DNA from 2 places in the Kitasatospora sp. NPDC004272 genome. Region 2 is predicted to be linked to the other one. Evidence: riboswitches for the same ligand, from Rfam matches in the RefSeq annotation. Region 2 holds a riboswitch; the other holds the start of a gene.
The links. A riboswitch is a leader RNA that binds a small molecule or an ion and turns the genes downstream of it on or off. The one in region 2 is predicted to bind cyclic di-AMP.
Positions count from the first base shown of each region.

Region 1: it holds a riboswitch for cyclic di-AMP, as region 2 does, so the genes downstream of both, ACWEO5_RS15285 (NlpC/P60 family protein) here and ACWEO5_RS31635 (transglycosylase family protein) in region 2, are expected to answer to the same signal.

Region 1 covers NZ_JBSGET010000041.1:35,071-42,780, reverse strand. The annotation lists gene ACWEO5_RS15300 (carbohydrate kinase family protein) at 1-756, shown strand, start outside; gene ACWEO5_RS15295 (hypothetical protein) at 765-1,838, opposite strand; gene ACWEO5_RS15290 (NlpC/P60 family protein) at 2,054-3,115, opposite strand; gene ACWEO5_RS15285 (NlpC/P60 family protein) at 3,324-4,418, opposite strand; cyclic di-AMP (ydaO/yuaA leader) riboswitch at 4,429-4,584, opposite strand; gene ACWEO5_RS15280 (NlpC/P60 family protein) at 4,947-5,984, opposite strand; gene ACWEO5_RS15275 (NYN domain-containing protein) at 6,184-7,569, opposite strand.
Region 2 covers NZ_JBSGET010000142.1:8,238-15,947, forward strand. The annotation lists gene ACWEO5_RS31615 (SpoIIE family protein phosphatase) at 1-503, opposite strand, end outside; gene ACWEO5_RS31620 (pseudouridine synthase) at 639-1,586, shown strand; gene ACWEO5_RS31625 (AurF N-oxygenase family protein) at 1,795-2,694, shown strand; gene ACWEO5_RS31630 (CapA family protein) at 2,849-4,012, shown strand; gene ACWEO5_RS31635 (transglycosylase family protein) at 4,034-5,263, opposite strand; cyclic di-AMP (ydaO/yuaA leader) riboswitch at 5,267-5,430, opposite strand; gene ACWEO5_RS31640 (MFS transporter) at 5,936-7,264, shown strand; gene ppnP (pyrimidine/purine nucleoside phosphorylase) at 7,404-7,685, opposite strand.

The DNA.
Region 1 (7,710 bases), on a different contig from region 2:
GCCTGCCTGGCGCTCGGCCTGCGCACCAAGTTCGCCGACTTCCTCGGCGACGACCCGCAGGGCGCCCTGATCCTCGCCGAGTACGCCCGCCGCGGCCTGGACTTCAGCCACCTGCCCGCCCCGGCCGGCACCCCGCGCAGCGTCAACCTGGTCGACCGGGACGGCCTGCGGTTCTCCTTCTACGACGGCCGGCACCCGGCGGACGCCCGGCTGCCGCGCGAGTTCTGGCTGCCGCTGCTGGAGCGCTCGGCGCACGTCCACCTGTCGATCACCAACGTCAACCGGGACATGTACCCGGACATCGAGCGGCTGGGCCGCACCAGCTCCACCGACCTGCACGCCTGGGACGGCGCCGACGAGCACCACCTGCACTACGCGCTCCGCTCGGACCTGGTCTTCCTCTCCGCGGCGGGCCTGGCGAACCGCCCGGAGGCGGTGATGCGCGCGGTGCTGGAACGGGGCCGGGCCGAACTGGTGGTGGCCACCGCGGGCGCGGACGGCGCCTTCCTGCTGACCCGCGGCGACGCCGCGCCCCGGCACTTCCCGGTCGTCGACCCGGGCGCGCCGGTGGTGGACAGCAACGGCGCGGGCGACGCCTTCGTCTCCGGCTTCCTGCACCACCGGCTGGCGGGCCGCCCGGTGGAGGAGTGCATGCGGGCCGGCGCGGTGGCCGGGGCGCACACCTGCACCGTCGCGGGCACCCACACCGCCTTCCTGGACGCGGCGGGCCTGGAGCGGGCGCTCACCACCGCCTGATCCCGGGGTCAGTTCCCGAGTTTGGCCACCTCGCCCGCCCACGCCTTGGTGAACTCCACCGGGCCGAGCCCGAGTTGGGCCTTCATCGCGCGTTCGAGGCCGCCCTCGCCGGCGGCCCCGACGGCGCGGTAGAACGCCACCAGCCGGTCCTGCCCGTACCGGCGGGCGATCAGGTCGCAGGCCATCCAGGCCTGCTCGTACGCCTGGGCGATGCCCTCCGCGCCGGCCGTGAACGCCGCGTCCTCGGGCAGCGCGGCGGGGGCCCGCCCGGCCCGGACGTCCTTGACCAGTTCGGGGGCGACCTGCCGGGCGGTGCGCCCGGAGCCCAGGTAGCCGGTGTAGTCGGCGACCCCCTCGGAGAGCCACAGCGGCGTCCAGGACCTGGTGTCGGCCCGGGTGGCGACGTGGGTGGCCTCGTGGGTGACCACCACCCGGCGGCCGAGGTCGCTGAGCTGCCGGTAGGCGTCCGGGTTGACCACGATCCGGTCGGCGGGGGTGTGCACGGGGGCGCCGCCGACCGCCAGGGTGACCGCGGCTATGCCCTGGTAGGCGTCCGCGGACACGTCCATCCGGCGGGCGAACTGCTGCTCGGTGAGCGGCAGTTCGAGCAGCAGCCGGGTAGCGGACGGGCCCCAGACGGCCTCCACCGCGGGCACCGCGCGGTCGGCGAGCGCCGCCAGCGCGGCCAGCTCGGCGCCCTCGCCGAGGCCGAGCACCAGGCTGTGGGCGCCCTCCACGGCCCGGACGGTGCCCAGGTCCCAGGGCGCGGCCGCGCCGGTCGGCGTCTCCCGGGCCACCCGCCAGCCGCCCTCCTCCCGCACCAGCTCCAGCTGCCGCTCCAGCAGCGCCGGGTAGTCGTCCACCCCGGTCAGCCGGTAGGCCAACTCGGCGCCGACGGTGAACCGGTCCGCCCCGGCCGGCGGCTCGGTGAACGAGGTCAGCCGCAGCCCGTACGCGGTGAAGCGCAGCCCGGCGGTGCGGGTCAGCAGGTCCCGGTCGGCCTCCTCGGCGCCCCGCGCGGACAGCGCCAGCAGCGCGTCGGCGTCCCGCTCGGCGACGGCCCGGCCGCGCAGCGACAGCACCTGGACGGCGGCCTCCCGCAGCCCGGACGGCGGCCGACCCGGGTACTCGGCGGCGGCCGGCCGCGGCGGGCCGGGCAGCGCCCGGGGCAGCGACAGCTGGGTGGCCGCGGCGGCGGCCAGCAGCAGGGCGGCGCGCCGGGACAGCGGGGCACCGGCCCGCGGCGGCGGCCCGGGGGCCGGCGGCAGGTCGGTGACCAGGGGTTCGTCGACGAGGCTCAGACCCGCACCACCGTGTTGACCGGCATCGCGTTCACGCTCTCGTACCGGACCCGGGCGCCGGGGTAGGGCGCGTGCACGACGACGCCCCCGCCGGCGTACATGCCGACGTGGTGCCTGTCGCTGTAGAAGATCACCAGGTCTCCGGGCCGGGCTTCGGCGAGGCTCACCCGCCGGCCGGCCGAAGCCTGCGCCTGCGAGGTCCGCGGCAGGGTCACTCCGGCCTGCCGCCACGACCAGTACATCAGACCGGAGCAGTCGAAGGTGCCCGGCCCGGTGGATCCGTAGACGTACGGGGAGCCGATCTTGGAGAGCGCGGCGGCCAGCGCGACGGCGGCGCGGTCCGAGGAGGGCGGCTGGTCGCCGAGGTCGATCCGGTCGGTGCCGCGGGTGGCGCGCTGCCGGGCCTCGTGGGCGTCGTCGGCGGCCATCCTGGCCCGCTCGGCGGGGGCGAGGCCGTTCAGCAGCTGCTGGGCCCTGGCCAGCCGCTGCCGGACGTCGTCCTTGGCGGCGGACAGCTGCCGCCGGGCCTGCTCCAGTTCGGCGAGCTTGGCGCCGGCCTCGTGCCGCCGCTCCTCCAGCCGGCGCTGCCGCTCGGCGAGCTCGCGCAGGCTCTCGGCCTGCCGGGAGGCGGCCTGTTCGAGTGAGCGGGCGCCGGTCAGGTAGCCGGAGGGGTCCTGGTCGAGCATCAGCCGGACGGTGGGGTCCACGCCCTGGGACCGGTACTGGTCGGCGGCGACGGCGGCCAGGTCGCCGCGCATCCGGTTCAGCTCCTCCTGTCCGGCGGCGACCTGGTCCTGCAGGCCGCCGGCCTCGGCCTGGAGCCGCTGCTGCCGCTCCTGGGCGGCGTTGTACTTCTCGGACGCCTGCTCGGCCTCCTCGTAGAGCTGGTCGACCTGGGCCTTGACCTCGCCGCGGCTCACCGGCTCGGCCGGGGTGAGCGGGGCGGCGGCGGCCCCGCCGACGGTCAGCCCGAGCGCGCCGGTGGCGGCGGCGGTGAGCGCCAGGGCGCGGGCCAGGCGCTGGACGCCGGGCAGCGGGGTGCGACGGTGCACGGACACGTGCGACGGCTCCGTTCTGCGGCCGGCCTCCGCCGCCGTCCGCCGTCGGACGGCCGTCCTCGCGGGGGCCCGGGGGCAGAGGTTAGCGAGTCGGATCGATCCAGTCCAAACCCCGACAGGCACGAATATTTGACCGCGAATCGGACACCAGGACGAGAACGGCCCGGCACCCCCTGCGGGGTACCGGGCCGGAGGCCGTGCCGGACCGTCAGATCCGGACGATCCGGTTGATCGGCATGACCGTCGCCGACTCGTAGCGGACCTGCGCGCCGGTGTGCGGGGCGTGGACGATCTGCCCATTGCCGACGTACATGCCGACGTGGTGCTGGTCGCTGTAGTAGATGATCAGGTCGCCCGGGCGGGCGTTGGCGATGTCGGTGCCCAGGTTGGTCCCGGCCCCGGCCTGCGCCTGCGAGGTGCGCGGGATCGACACGCCGGCCTGCTTGTAGGCCCACTGCATCAGGCCGGAGCAGTCGAAGGTGCTCGGACCGGCCGCGCCGTAGGAGTACCAGCTGCCGAGCTTGGAGACCGCCGCGCCGACCGCGTTGCCCGAGAAGCTGGAGGACGCCGGGGCGTTCAGCTCCACCCGGACGGTGTCGCGGGAGGCGTGCTGGTCGGCGTCGCGGGAGGCGCGCTGCGCGGCGTCGGCCTTCGCCTTGGCATCCGCGGCGGCCTTCGCCTCGGCGGCGGCGAGCTGGTCGCGCTCCTGCTGGGTCAGCGTGTTGAGCAGCTCCTGGGCCTTGGCCAGCTTCGCCTTGACGTCGTCCTTGTCGGCCTGCAGGGCCTTGGTGGTGGTGTCCAGCTCGGCGAGCTTGGACTCGGCCTCCTTGCGCTGGGCGTCGAGCTTGGCCTGCTCGGACTTGAAGGTCTTCAGCAGGTCCGCCTGGGTGGAGCCGACCGCGTTCAGCGTGCCGGCCTCCCCGAGGAACGAGTCCGGACTGCTGGAGAGCATCAGCTGCATGGTCTGCGGCATGCTGCCGCTGCGGTACTGCTCGGCGGCGATGCCCGCCAGGCCCTCCTGCGCGGTGGTCACCTGCTCCTGCTGCCGGGCGAGCTGGTCCTGGAGCTGGCCGACCTGCTTCTGCAGCTCCTGCTGCTTCTCGACGGAGGCGTTGAGCGCCTCCGTCTTGACCTCGGCCTGCTCGTTGAGCTGGTCGACCTGCTGCTTGACCTGGTCCTTGGTGGGCGCGGGGTCGGCGTGCGCACCGCCCTGGGCGGACAGCGCCACGGCAGCGGCGGCGGTGGCAGTGAGAATCGAGACCCGGGCACGGCCGACGGGCTTGGGACGGCGATGGGACGCCACGAAGGCGGACTCCTTCTTCCTCACACCGCCTACCGGGTGAGCTGACGGGTTCGGGCCGGAAGAGATGTGCCCTACGACGCCTCACCGACCGCACGCGGCCGTCCCGGCGCCGATTCACCCCGGGGGAACGTGGTTCCCCGGCTCCGTTCGACAGCACCCCCGTAGGGGTATCCCCGTCAGCAGACCCGGTGTTGACGGTCTGCCCGCTGCGTCACGGACTCGGCGGCGACCCCCGCCGCCGCCCCCCTTGGGCGATCGACTCTGCGGTGGTCGAAGCACGACCCTAGTAACCGATCCGTGATCCGTTCAAATCCTTGTCGGAAAAAAATCTGATTCTGAATCAAATACCGCAATGAATCTGACCGAACGTGATCGATTACTTACACAGAGCGTAATAATTCTCACGATACGGTCGGGAAATGCCTCGCCCGGACGTGTCGCGGATCACAGGGGGATCTCGACCCGTCCGGGCGTGTCACGATGCGTCAGTTGTCGCCCGGTGGGGCGTTTGTCCGATTTTTCGGACCGTCAGACCCGGCGGATGGTGGAGATCGGCAGGGTGTCGACCTTCATCGTCTTCACCACGTCACCGGTGCGCGGGGCGTGCACCACCAGGCCGTTGCCGATGTACATGCCGACGTGGTGCCGGTCGCTGTAGTAGATGACCAGGTCGCCGGGCTGCGCGTTGTGCCAGTCGGTGCCCACGTTCACGCCGTAGCTGCCCTGCGACTGCGAGGTGCGCGGCAGCGAGACGCCGGCCTGCTTGTACGCCCACACCATCAGGCCCGAGCAGTCGAAGGTGCTCGCACCGGTGGCGCCCCAGACGTACGGCGAGCCCTGCTTGCCGAGCGCGGCCGACACCGCGGTCGCCGCGTAGCCGCTGGCCTGCGGCAGGGTGGACGGGTCGACCCGGGAGGCGCTGCGCGAGGCGGTGCCGCCGCTGCCCTGGAGGATCGCGGCCCGGTCCGCGGCGTTCAGCCTGGAGAGCAGCTTCTGCGCCTCGGCGAGCTTGCTGTTCACGTCGTTCTTGGCGTCGTTGAGCGCCTGGGTCTGGGTGTCCAGCTCGTGCAGGACGGCCGCGGCCTCCTGCTTCTGCTGGTCCAGGCGGCGCTGCTGGTCCTTGAGGGACTTGAGCGTCTCGGCCTGGGTGCTGGCGGCCTGGTCGAAGGAGGACGCCTTGGTCAGGTACTGGTCCGGGTCGGCGGAGAGCATCAGCTGCATCGACGGGTCGACACCGCCCTGCCGGTACTGGTCCCCGGCCACCGCCGCGAGCCCGGAGGCCAGCTCGGTCAACTGCTCCTGGCCGCGGGCCACCTGGTCCTGCAGGTCGCTGGCCTGCTTGCGCAACTGGTCGGCCCGCTCCTTGGCGCCGTTGTACTTCTCGGCCGCCTGCTCCTGCTCCTCCAGCAGCTTGTCGACCTGCGCCTTGACCTCGTCCTTGTTCGGCTGGGCCGGGGCGGCGTGCGCGCTGGCCTGGGCCGTCAGGGCGACCGCGGTCGCGGCGGCGGCGGTGAACACGGAGATCCGCGCACGGCTCGGCTGCTTGGGACGGCGGTGGGAGGCCAAGGGGGTGCTCCTTCTTCCTGCTGGACTCACCCCAAAGAGTGATGGTCCGGAATATAGGTTTGACGCCAGACCCTAGTGAAGTCCCCACCCCCGCGTCCACTCCCGGGGGGCTTCCGGCCCCGGGCACCCGCCCCCCTTCACCGGACCGTCACACTCCGGTCGCCCTGAGGTCCCCTGACCCCGTCTCAGCTGCGCCTCTTCAGCTGCGCGCGAGCCGGTTCAGCAGCAGCACCGAGGCCACCGGCCGGGCACCCGCCTTGCGCACCCCGTCCGCCACCTCCCGGTCGGCGGAGACCACCACCACCGGCCGTCCCTGCGGCTCGGCCCGCACCAGCCGGCGGATCAGCTCGTCCGCGGTCTCCCCGGTCCGGCTGAACCGCACCCGGACGCCGCGCGGCGGGGCCATGATCACCGGCACGTCGAGGTCCTGGCCGTCGAACACGCAGGTCACCTCGGCCTGGGTCCGCTGGGCCAGCATCGCCAGCCCGCCCAGCAGTCTCATCCGCTGCTGCTCCAACGGCAGTTGGGGGTAGCCGGTCTTGGTCACGTTGTAGCCGTCCACCACGAGGTGGACCTGCGGGATGGCCAGCAGCTGGTCCAGCAGCGCCGGGTCGTCCTCGGCCAGGCCGCGCCGGGCCACGTCGTGCGGCGAGGCCGAACCGGGCTCCACCGCCTCCACCAGGTCGGCCGGGCGCAGCGCCGTCACCGGCAGCGCCAGCTCCCGCTGCAGGCCCTGGGCGGACTGCAGCACGGTGTCCAGCAGCAGGCGCAGCCGCATGTCCTCCACGCTGCGGCCCTCGCGGACGCTGCGCCGCCCGCTCTCCACCGCGGCCTCCAGTTCGGCGACCCGGTGCCGCAGCCGCCGGGCCTCGCTCTCGGCGGTGCTGCGCTCGGCGGCCGCGGCGGCCCTGGCCGCCTCCAGCTCCCCGGCCAGCCGGCGGCTCTCGGCCTGCGCCCGGCGGGTGTCCGCCTCCAGCGAGCGGACCTTCTTGCGCAGCGACTCCGCCTCCTTGCGCACCCCCTCGGCCTCGGCCCGGTGCCGCTCCAGCTCGCCGCGGGCGGCCGACCTGGCCTCCGCCAGCTCCTCCTGGAGCTTCTCGGCCAGCCGGGCCGCCTCGGCGACGGCGCCCTCGGCGTCGACCCGCTCGGCCTGCTCGCCGGCCTCCTCCACCAGCCTGGTCCAGCCGGCCGGGCGCACCAGGTAGGCGGCGGCCGCCACGTCCATCGGGTCGGCGGCGGCCGGGACGGTGCCCGCCTCCAGCGCCTGCACCAGGTCGGGCTGGCCCAGCCGCAGCCGCTCGGCTATCCGGACCCGGAACGCCGGGTCCGACTCCAGCGCGGCGGCCAGCGCGGTCGCCGCGTACTTGGCCCGCCGGGCGGGGGTGAACTTGGCGTACGGGCGCAGCGAGGCGGGCAGTTCGCCCGCCGCGATGCCGCCGAGCGCGTCCGAGGCGATGCCGACCACCCGCCGGCGCACGCCCTCCGGCAGGGGGCGCCCGGCCGTCTCCGTGCCGCCGTGCGGCTCCGGGGCCGGGGCGGGCGCGGTCCCGTCCGGGCCCGCGGGCGCGTTCGCTGCCTCCGCCACTGTCCTCGGCTCCGATCCTGGTCCGGGCGGGCCCTCCCGGCGGGTGCCGGGCGGGGCGTTGGTGTCCGCCGCTGCTGCCAATTGTCCCGTCTACCGTGCCGCACCGACAGCACCCCGCCGACGAGTCCGCCCCGCGCCCCC
Region 2 (7,710 bases):
CGGACGAAGCGCAGCTCGGTGTCGAAGACCCCCATGCCCACCGGCGACTGCGTGAAGAACCCGTCCAGCACCGCCAGGTCCGCCGCCAGCCGGCGCACCTCGCTGACGTCCGAGGCCACCGCCAGCACCATCGGCGAGCCGTCGCGGTCGAACACCGGGAAGGTCCGGAAGTCGAGCCGCACCAGGTGGCCGTCCCGGTGCCGCACCGGGAACACCCCCGCCCAGGCGCGGCCGCTCAGGATCCGGCCGAACAGCTCCAGCGCCTCCGGGCGCCGCTCCGGGCCCACCAGGATGTCCGCCGCGCGGGTCCCCACCGCCCGCTCCGCCGGGAAGCCGAGCAGGGCTTCCGCGTCCGGGCTCCAGTGCAGGATCCGGCCGTCCGCCGCGATCAGCGCCGTCGCCACCGGGATCGACAGCAGGCCGTCCGGTACCGGCGCGCCGCCCGCCGGATGCGGGGAGGCGGGGCGGAAGCGGGGGATCGTGCGCTGTTCGTCGGTGTCCATCTGGCCACCTGCCGTTCCGGGGGCGGTCACCGCCCTGCCATCGTCGCACGGCGGGCCGCCCACGCCCATACGGGTGACCTCCCGCTAGGGTGGTCCGGATGGACACCCGTCGGACGAACCCCCGGGCGGCGCGCGGTGGTGCGTAGGAAACCCGCCCCGGTCGGCCCGCTGCCGCAGCGCGACGGCATCGACCCCGTGCACGTCAGACTTCCGCCGGACGGGCCCTGGCCGACGGTCCGCGCCTACCTGGAGGAGCGCTACGGCGCCGCCGCCGGAGACGGACGGATCGCGGCCATGCTCGCGGCGGGCGAGTTCGTCGCCGCCGACGGGCCGGTCACCGCCGGGACGCCCTACCGGCCGGGCGGCCACGTCTGGTTCCACCGCGAACCCGGCCCGCCCGAACCCGTGGTGCCCTTCCCCGTCGAGGTCCTGCAGCGCGACGAGCGCATCGTGGTCGCCGACAAGCCGCACTTCCTCGCCACCACCCCGCGCGGCAGCCACGCCACCGAGACCGCCCTCGCCCGGCTGCGCCGCGACCTCGGCCTGCCCCGGCTCAGCCCCGCCCACCGCCTGGACCGGCTCACCGCGGGGGTGGTCCTGTTCGTCGCCGACCCCGCGCTGCGCGGCGCCTACCAGGGCCTGTTCGAGCGCCGCGAGGCCGTCAAGGAGTACGAGGCGGTCGCCCGGTACGAGCCGGCCGCGGCGGCCCGGCTGCCCACCGTGGTGCGCAGCCGGATCCGCAAGGACCGCGGCCGACTCGACGCCTACGAGGAGCCCGGCGAGCCCAACGCGGAGAGCCGGGTCGAGCTGGCCGAGGCCCGCGGCGGCCTGGGCCGCTACCGGCTCGCCCCGCGCACCGGCCGCACCCACCAGCTGCGGGTGCACATGAACGGGCTCGGCCTGCCGATCCTGGGCGACCCGCTCTACCCCGAGGTGCTGGCCGGGGACGCCCCCGAGGACTACCGGCGCCCGCTCCAGCTGCTGGCGCGCTCGCTGGAGTTCACCGACCCGGTGGACGGGCAGCGGCGGCGCTTCACCAGCGGACGGGAGCTGGCGGCCTGGCAGGACCCGGCGGGCTGGTAGGACCCGGCGGGCTGGTAGGGGGGATCGGCCGGCCCGGAGGGGCTGTGGCAGGCCCGCCGGGCCGAGCGGGGGCGGGGACCGGTGGGAGCCCGGCGGGGCGGCTCGGGCCGCTCTGCGCGCGGTGTATTGACGGAAAGTCTAATAACTTCTACCTTCGCGGCAGTGCCACCACTCCACCCTCTCCGCCCCCCACCGCGAAGGAGCCGGCATGCCGCCCCAGCCCGCCCGCACCGCCCCCGACCGGGAGCGCACCGCCGAACGCCTGCTCGCCTCCTCCGCGAAGCTCTCGTTCAACCCCCTCACCGACGTCGACTGGGACGCCGACCCCGTCCCCGGCGCCTACTACTGCCCGCCCCGGCACCTCTCCCTCTACGGCACCCCCCTCTGGGAGCGGATGACCGAAGAACAGCGGATCGAACTCTCCAAGCACGAGGTCGCCTCCATCGCCAGCGTCGGCATCTGGTTCGAGGAGATCCTCATGCAGATGCTGCTGCGCCACGCCTTCGACCGGGACCCGACCAGCAACCACGTCCAGTACGCGCTGACCGAGATCGCCGACGAGTGCCGGCACTCGATCATGTTCGCCCGCATGATCGCCAAGATGGGCGCCCCCGCGTACGGCGCCGGGTTCGTCGCGCACAACCTCGGCCGGCTGTTCAAGGCGATCTCCACCCACAGCCAGACCTTCGGCGGCACCATGTACGTCGAGGAGATCCTGGACGCCTTCCAGCGCGAGGTGATGAACGACGACACCCTCCAGCCGCTCACCCGCCAGGTCTCCCGGATCCACGTCATCGAGGAGTCCCGGCACATCAGCTACGCCCGCGAGGAGCTCGTCCGCAAGCGCCTGGGCCCGGTCCGCCGCCGGTACGAGCAGCTGTTCATCGGACTGATCGTCTACTACGCCACCACCGCGCTGATCCACCCCCGGCTCTACGCCGCCGTCGGCATCGACCCCGAGGTCGGCAGGGCGGCCGCCCGGGCCAACCCGCGCTGGCGGGCCACCAAGACCGAGATGGCCCAGAAGGTCGTCTCGGTGCTCGACCGGGCCGGACTGGTCGGCCGCACCAACCGCTGGCTGCTGCGCGCCGCCGGGGTGGTGGCCTGAGCGGACGGGGCTCCACGCCCCCGCCGGTCCGGTGCGGGGCGGCCGGGTCCGCCCCGGAGGTGCGATCGTGATCGTTCGGTGTCGATGTTGGACTTCCGGTGTTCGGGCGACGCGGATAAAGTGCGTCGTCACCGAACCACCGGGGGGTCCGTTCATGCACCGCGCCACGGCCGGCACGGCCGCCGCCATCGTCCTGCTGCTCAGCACCGTCGCCGGGTGCGGCGGACCGGAACCCTCCGCGGACCGGGCCGCCACCGGCCCTGCCACCGGCGCCGCGGCCCCGGCGTCCGCGACGCCGGCACCGACGGCCGCCGCGTCCACCGGACCGGCCCCGGGGGAGTCGCAGGGGAGCACCCCGGCGAGCCCCGGTACGGGCGGCAGCATCACGGTCGCCTTCGCGGGAGACGTCCACTTCGAGGGCCGCACCGCCTCCCGGCTCGGAGCGGGCAAGGCCGACACCGCCCTCGGCCCGATCTCCGCGACGCTCTCCGCCGCCGACCTGGCGGTGCTCAACCTGGAGACCGCCATCACCGGCCGCGGCAAGGCCGAACCCAAGACCTACACCTTCCGCACCACCCCCAAGGCGCTCGACGCGCTCAAGGACGCCGGTGTCGACGTGGTCTCCCAGGCCAACAACCACGCCGTCGACTTCGGCCCCGACGGCCTCGCCGACACCCTCGCCGCCAAGGCCGCCTCCCCGATCCCGGTGGTCGGCATCGGCAAGGACGCCGAGGAGGCGTACGCCCCGTACGTCGCCACCGTGCGCGGCGTGAAGGTCGCCGTGCTGGGGGCCAGCCAGGTCAACGAGATCACCAACCAGAAGTGGCGGGCCGGCGCCCACAAGCCGGGCATCGCCTCCGCCCTCGACGAGACCGCGCTGCTGCGCGCCGTCACCGCGGCGAAGGCGCAGGCACCGGTGGTCCTGGTCTACCTGCACTGGGGCGACGAGGGCGTGGCCTGCCCGACCCGCGCGCAGAGCGCCCTCGCCAAGAAGCTCGCCGACGCCGGGGCGACCGCCGTGGTCGGCACCCACGCCCACACCATGCTCGGCGCGGGCATGCTCGGCAAGACCTACGTGGCGTACGGCTTCGGCAACTTCCTCTGGTACGGCACCTCGAACTACACCGCCTCCGACGAGACCGGCGTCACCACGCTCACCGTCACCGCCGACGGCCGCGTCACCGGCGAGACCTTCACCCCCGCCCACATCGACGGCCGGGGCGTGCCCGTCCCGCAGAGCGGGAACGCCGCGAAGGCCGCCCAGCAGCGCCGCGACGGCCTGCGCGGCTGCACCGGGCTGGCCGCCGTCCCGAAGTGACGGCGGCCGGCCCGGAGTCGGTCAGCCCAGGTCGAGCACCTGGCCCGGACGGATCAGGTCCGGGTTCTCGCCGACCACCTGCTGGTTGGACCTGTAGAGCTCGGACCAGCCACCGCCCAGCGCGTGCTCGCGGGCGATGGCGGCCAGGGTGTCGCCGGTGGTGACGGTGTACGGCTGCGCGGACGCGGCCGCCGCCGGGGCCGCCGGTGCGGCCGGATCCGGGGCGGTCGACGCGGCCGGGTCCGGAGCCGTCGGTGCGGCCGGGTCCGGAGCCGGGGTTGCCGACGCGGCGGACGCGTCCGGGGCCGCCGTGCTGCCGGTGGGCGAGGGGGCGGGGGTGGTGCCGGTGGTGCCGGAGGAGTCGGCGCTGCCGGACGGGCTGGGCGACGGGGTGACCGGGAGGGTGGGGACCAGGCCGGTCCCGTTGCCGCCGTTCCCGTTCCCGTTGCTGCCGTCGGTGGGCGTGCCCGGGCCGGGCGTGGCGGTCGGGTCGGTGGGCGGCAGCGGGGTGCCGGGGGCGGCCGACGGGGTGCCCGGCGCGGTCGGGGCGTCCGTGGCCGGGGCGTCCGGGGCGGGGCCGGTCGGGGCGGGGGCGCTCGGCTGCGGCTGGGGGTGCGTCAGCTGCAGGTAACGCTCGTACAGGCTCTGGTGGCTGGTCCAGAACCAGGCGCCGTTCTTCTCGTACCAGTACACGTGCGAGACCGGGTCGTAGCCGGGCAGGCCGGAGAACACCGGCGCGGTGTTCCCGCTCGGGACGGTGCTGCCGTCCGGGGCGGCGTTGACCGCCGCGATGCCGCGGGCGCCGCGCAGCGAACCCGTCTCGTCGGCCGAGTCGTTGTCGTCGACGACGCCCGGCGCGGTGGCGGTGCTCAGGCCCGCCTCGTCCACGCACGAGGACCAGGGCGAGGGGCCCTCGGTGGCCAGGATGCGTTCGGCGACGGCGATCTGCTGGCTGCGGGTGGCCCCGTTCGGCAGCGGGGCGAACTGGGTGCCGCCGTAGTCCGTCCAGCGCTGGGCGTTGATCTGCAGGCCGCCGTAGAGGCCGTTGCCCGCGTCGGAGCCCCAGTTCCCTCCGCTTTCGCACTCGGCGACCCGGTCCCAGACCGCGCTGGGGGCGGCGTGCGCGCCGGTCACGGCGAGCAGCGGCAGGGCGATGCCGACGCCGGCCACGCCGGCCACCGCGATCGCGCGCTCGGCTGCCTTCTCCGCCGGACCCTGCCGACGGTGACGTCCCGAACCCGTGAAGAGCATGCGAGATCCTCTCCGCACGCCTGCGAGGTGAGCTGTCGGGTTCGGACCGGGAGGGAGGCCCGGCCGCCGCGTCCGGTCACCCGGTGCGGACGGCTTCACCCCTAGCCGTGGGGGACGGCAACAATCGTGGTTCCCCCGCCCCTGTCCAAGGGTGGTGGTGGTCGACCCGACGGCGCGGCGGACAGGGCTCGGCGTTCTCGCGCGCGGGGCCCGGTGGTGCGGGCTGGGAGGAGCCTATTCACTCGAACGCGGCAATCACAAGCGCGTCGCGCCCGGATCACGCCTTCGTCACGCCGGTTCCCGCGTGGTGAGTGGACGACCTGTTGACGATGTCTCGGGCCGGAGGCGGAGTCGGCCGGGGGCGGGAGGTCGACGGACCGGCTGGAGAAGTGTGGCCGATCGCTGGGATTGGGGGGAAGGCGAACGGGGAAGGCCGACGCACCGGTTGGGTGACAGAGGCAGGCAATTGGTGACAAGTCGCTTGCAGGGTAAGGAAGTTCGGTGAAATCGGGGCATTGTCCGTGTTGCGGATAAATCACGCGACAGGGGGTGCGCGGGCTTCCTACGATCGCCCTGCTCGCCGTCCCGTGCGGCGGGTGCGCTGCTCCGGTCCGTCGGGCTCGTCGGGTCCGTCGGGTGGGCCGGGAGCGCCGGATTCGTCGAGGAGGTCCCGTGCGCGTTCCGATCCCCGAAGTGCTCCGCACCGAGCGCCAGTTCGCCCGGCTGTTCGTCGGGCAGTCGCTGTCGGTCCTGGGGGACCGGGTCTCGTTCGTGGCGCTGCCCTTCGCGGTGCTGGCGATCGGCGGCTCGGCCGCGGACGTCGGCCTGGTCACGGCTGCCGGGCTGCTCCCGCTGCTGGTGTTCACACTGGCCGGGGGCGTCTGGGCGGACCGGATACCGCGGCAGCGCATCATGCTGGCCTCCGACCTGGTGCGCTGCGCCGTCCAGGCGGCCGCCGCCGTGCTGCTGCTCACCGGCACCGCCCGGGTCGGGACGCTGGCGCTGCTGATGGCGCTGTTCGGCGTCGCGGACGCCTTCTTCCTCCCGGCCTCCACCGGGCTGCTGCCCCTGCTCGTCCCCGCCGACCGGCTGCGCGAGGCGAACGCGCTGCGCGGGTTCGTGCAATCGACGTCGCTGGTGGTCGGACCCGCGCTGGCCGGGGTGCTGATCGCGGCGGTCGGGCCCGGCGGTGCGCTGGCGGTGGACGCCGCGAGTTTCGCCGCCAGCGCCGCCGTGCTGGCCCGGCTGGGGCCGGCCGGCGGGGCGGCACCCGACGAGGCGGACGGGGCGGGTGCCGCCGACCCGGAGCGGGCCGAGCGGGCCGAGCGGCCCGGTTTCCTGGCCGAACTGCGGGTCGGCTGGCAGCAGGTGCGCAGCCGGACGTGGGTGTGGTCGGGGATGCTGGCGATAGCGGTCTACCACGTGGTGGTGCTGCCCTCGGTGTTCGTGCTCGGGCCGGTGCTGGCGGAGCGCGAATGGGGCGGTGCCGGCGCGTGGGCCGTGGTGGTCATCGCCTTCGGCCTCGGCGCGATCCTGGGAGACGTCTGCGCCTACCGCCTGAAACCCGCCCGCCCGATGGCCGTCGCCGCGGTGGCGATGGCGGTGGCCTCCTGCCAGGCGCTGGTCATCGGGTCCGGCGCGCCGGTCTGGGTGATCGCCGCGCTGGAGGCGGTCACCGGAGTCGGAGTCTCCCTGTTCTTCGTGCTCTGGGAGACCCTGCTCCAGGTGCACATACCGGAGCGGGTGCTCTCCCGGGTCAGCTCCTACGACCACCTGATCTCCGTGGCCCTGATGCCGCTCGGCCTGGTGCTGGCCGGTCCGCTCTCCGACGGCCTCGGCGTGCGGCCCGCCCTGTTCGGGATGACCGCCCTCGCCGTCCCGGCCGCGCTCGCCCTGCTCGCCCTCCCCGCCGTCCGCCGGCTGCCCGCGAGCCCGCCGGGCGGGGGCGACGCGGTCCCCGGACCCCGGGGGCCCGTGCCGGAGGCGGTGACGGGCGCATGACCCCGCCCGTGGATCCAGTGGTCCGCGGAACAGCGGAACAGCGGAACAGCGGGCAGCGGTGCGAAGTAGCGGAGGAGCAGGGGACGGGAGAGGAGGGAGGCCCGCCCCGCCGGCGCCTTCGGCCAGTGGGGCTACGGGGTCAGCGGTACTCGCAGAGGTACGCCGTGTCGATCGAGACCTGGAGCTGGAACTTGCTGTCACCCGGAACGGAGAACCGCTCGCCGGCGGAGAAGGTCTGCCACTCCTCGGCGCCCGGGAGCTTGACGGTCAGCGCGCCGCTGACCACGTGCATGACCTCCGGCGCGGCGGTGCCGAACTCGTACTCGCCGGGGGCCATCACGCCCACGGTGGCCGGGCCGTCGGCCGAGGTGAAGGCGACCGACTTGACCGTGCCGTCGAAGTATTCGTTGACCTTGAGCATGCGCGTTCTCCTGCGGAAGGTGTGC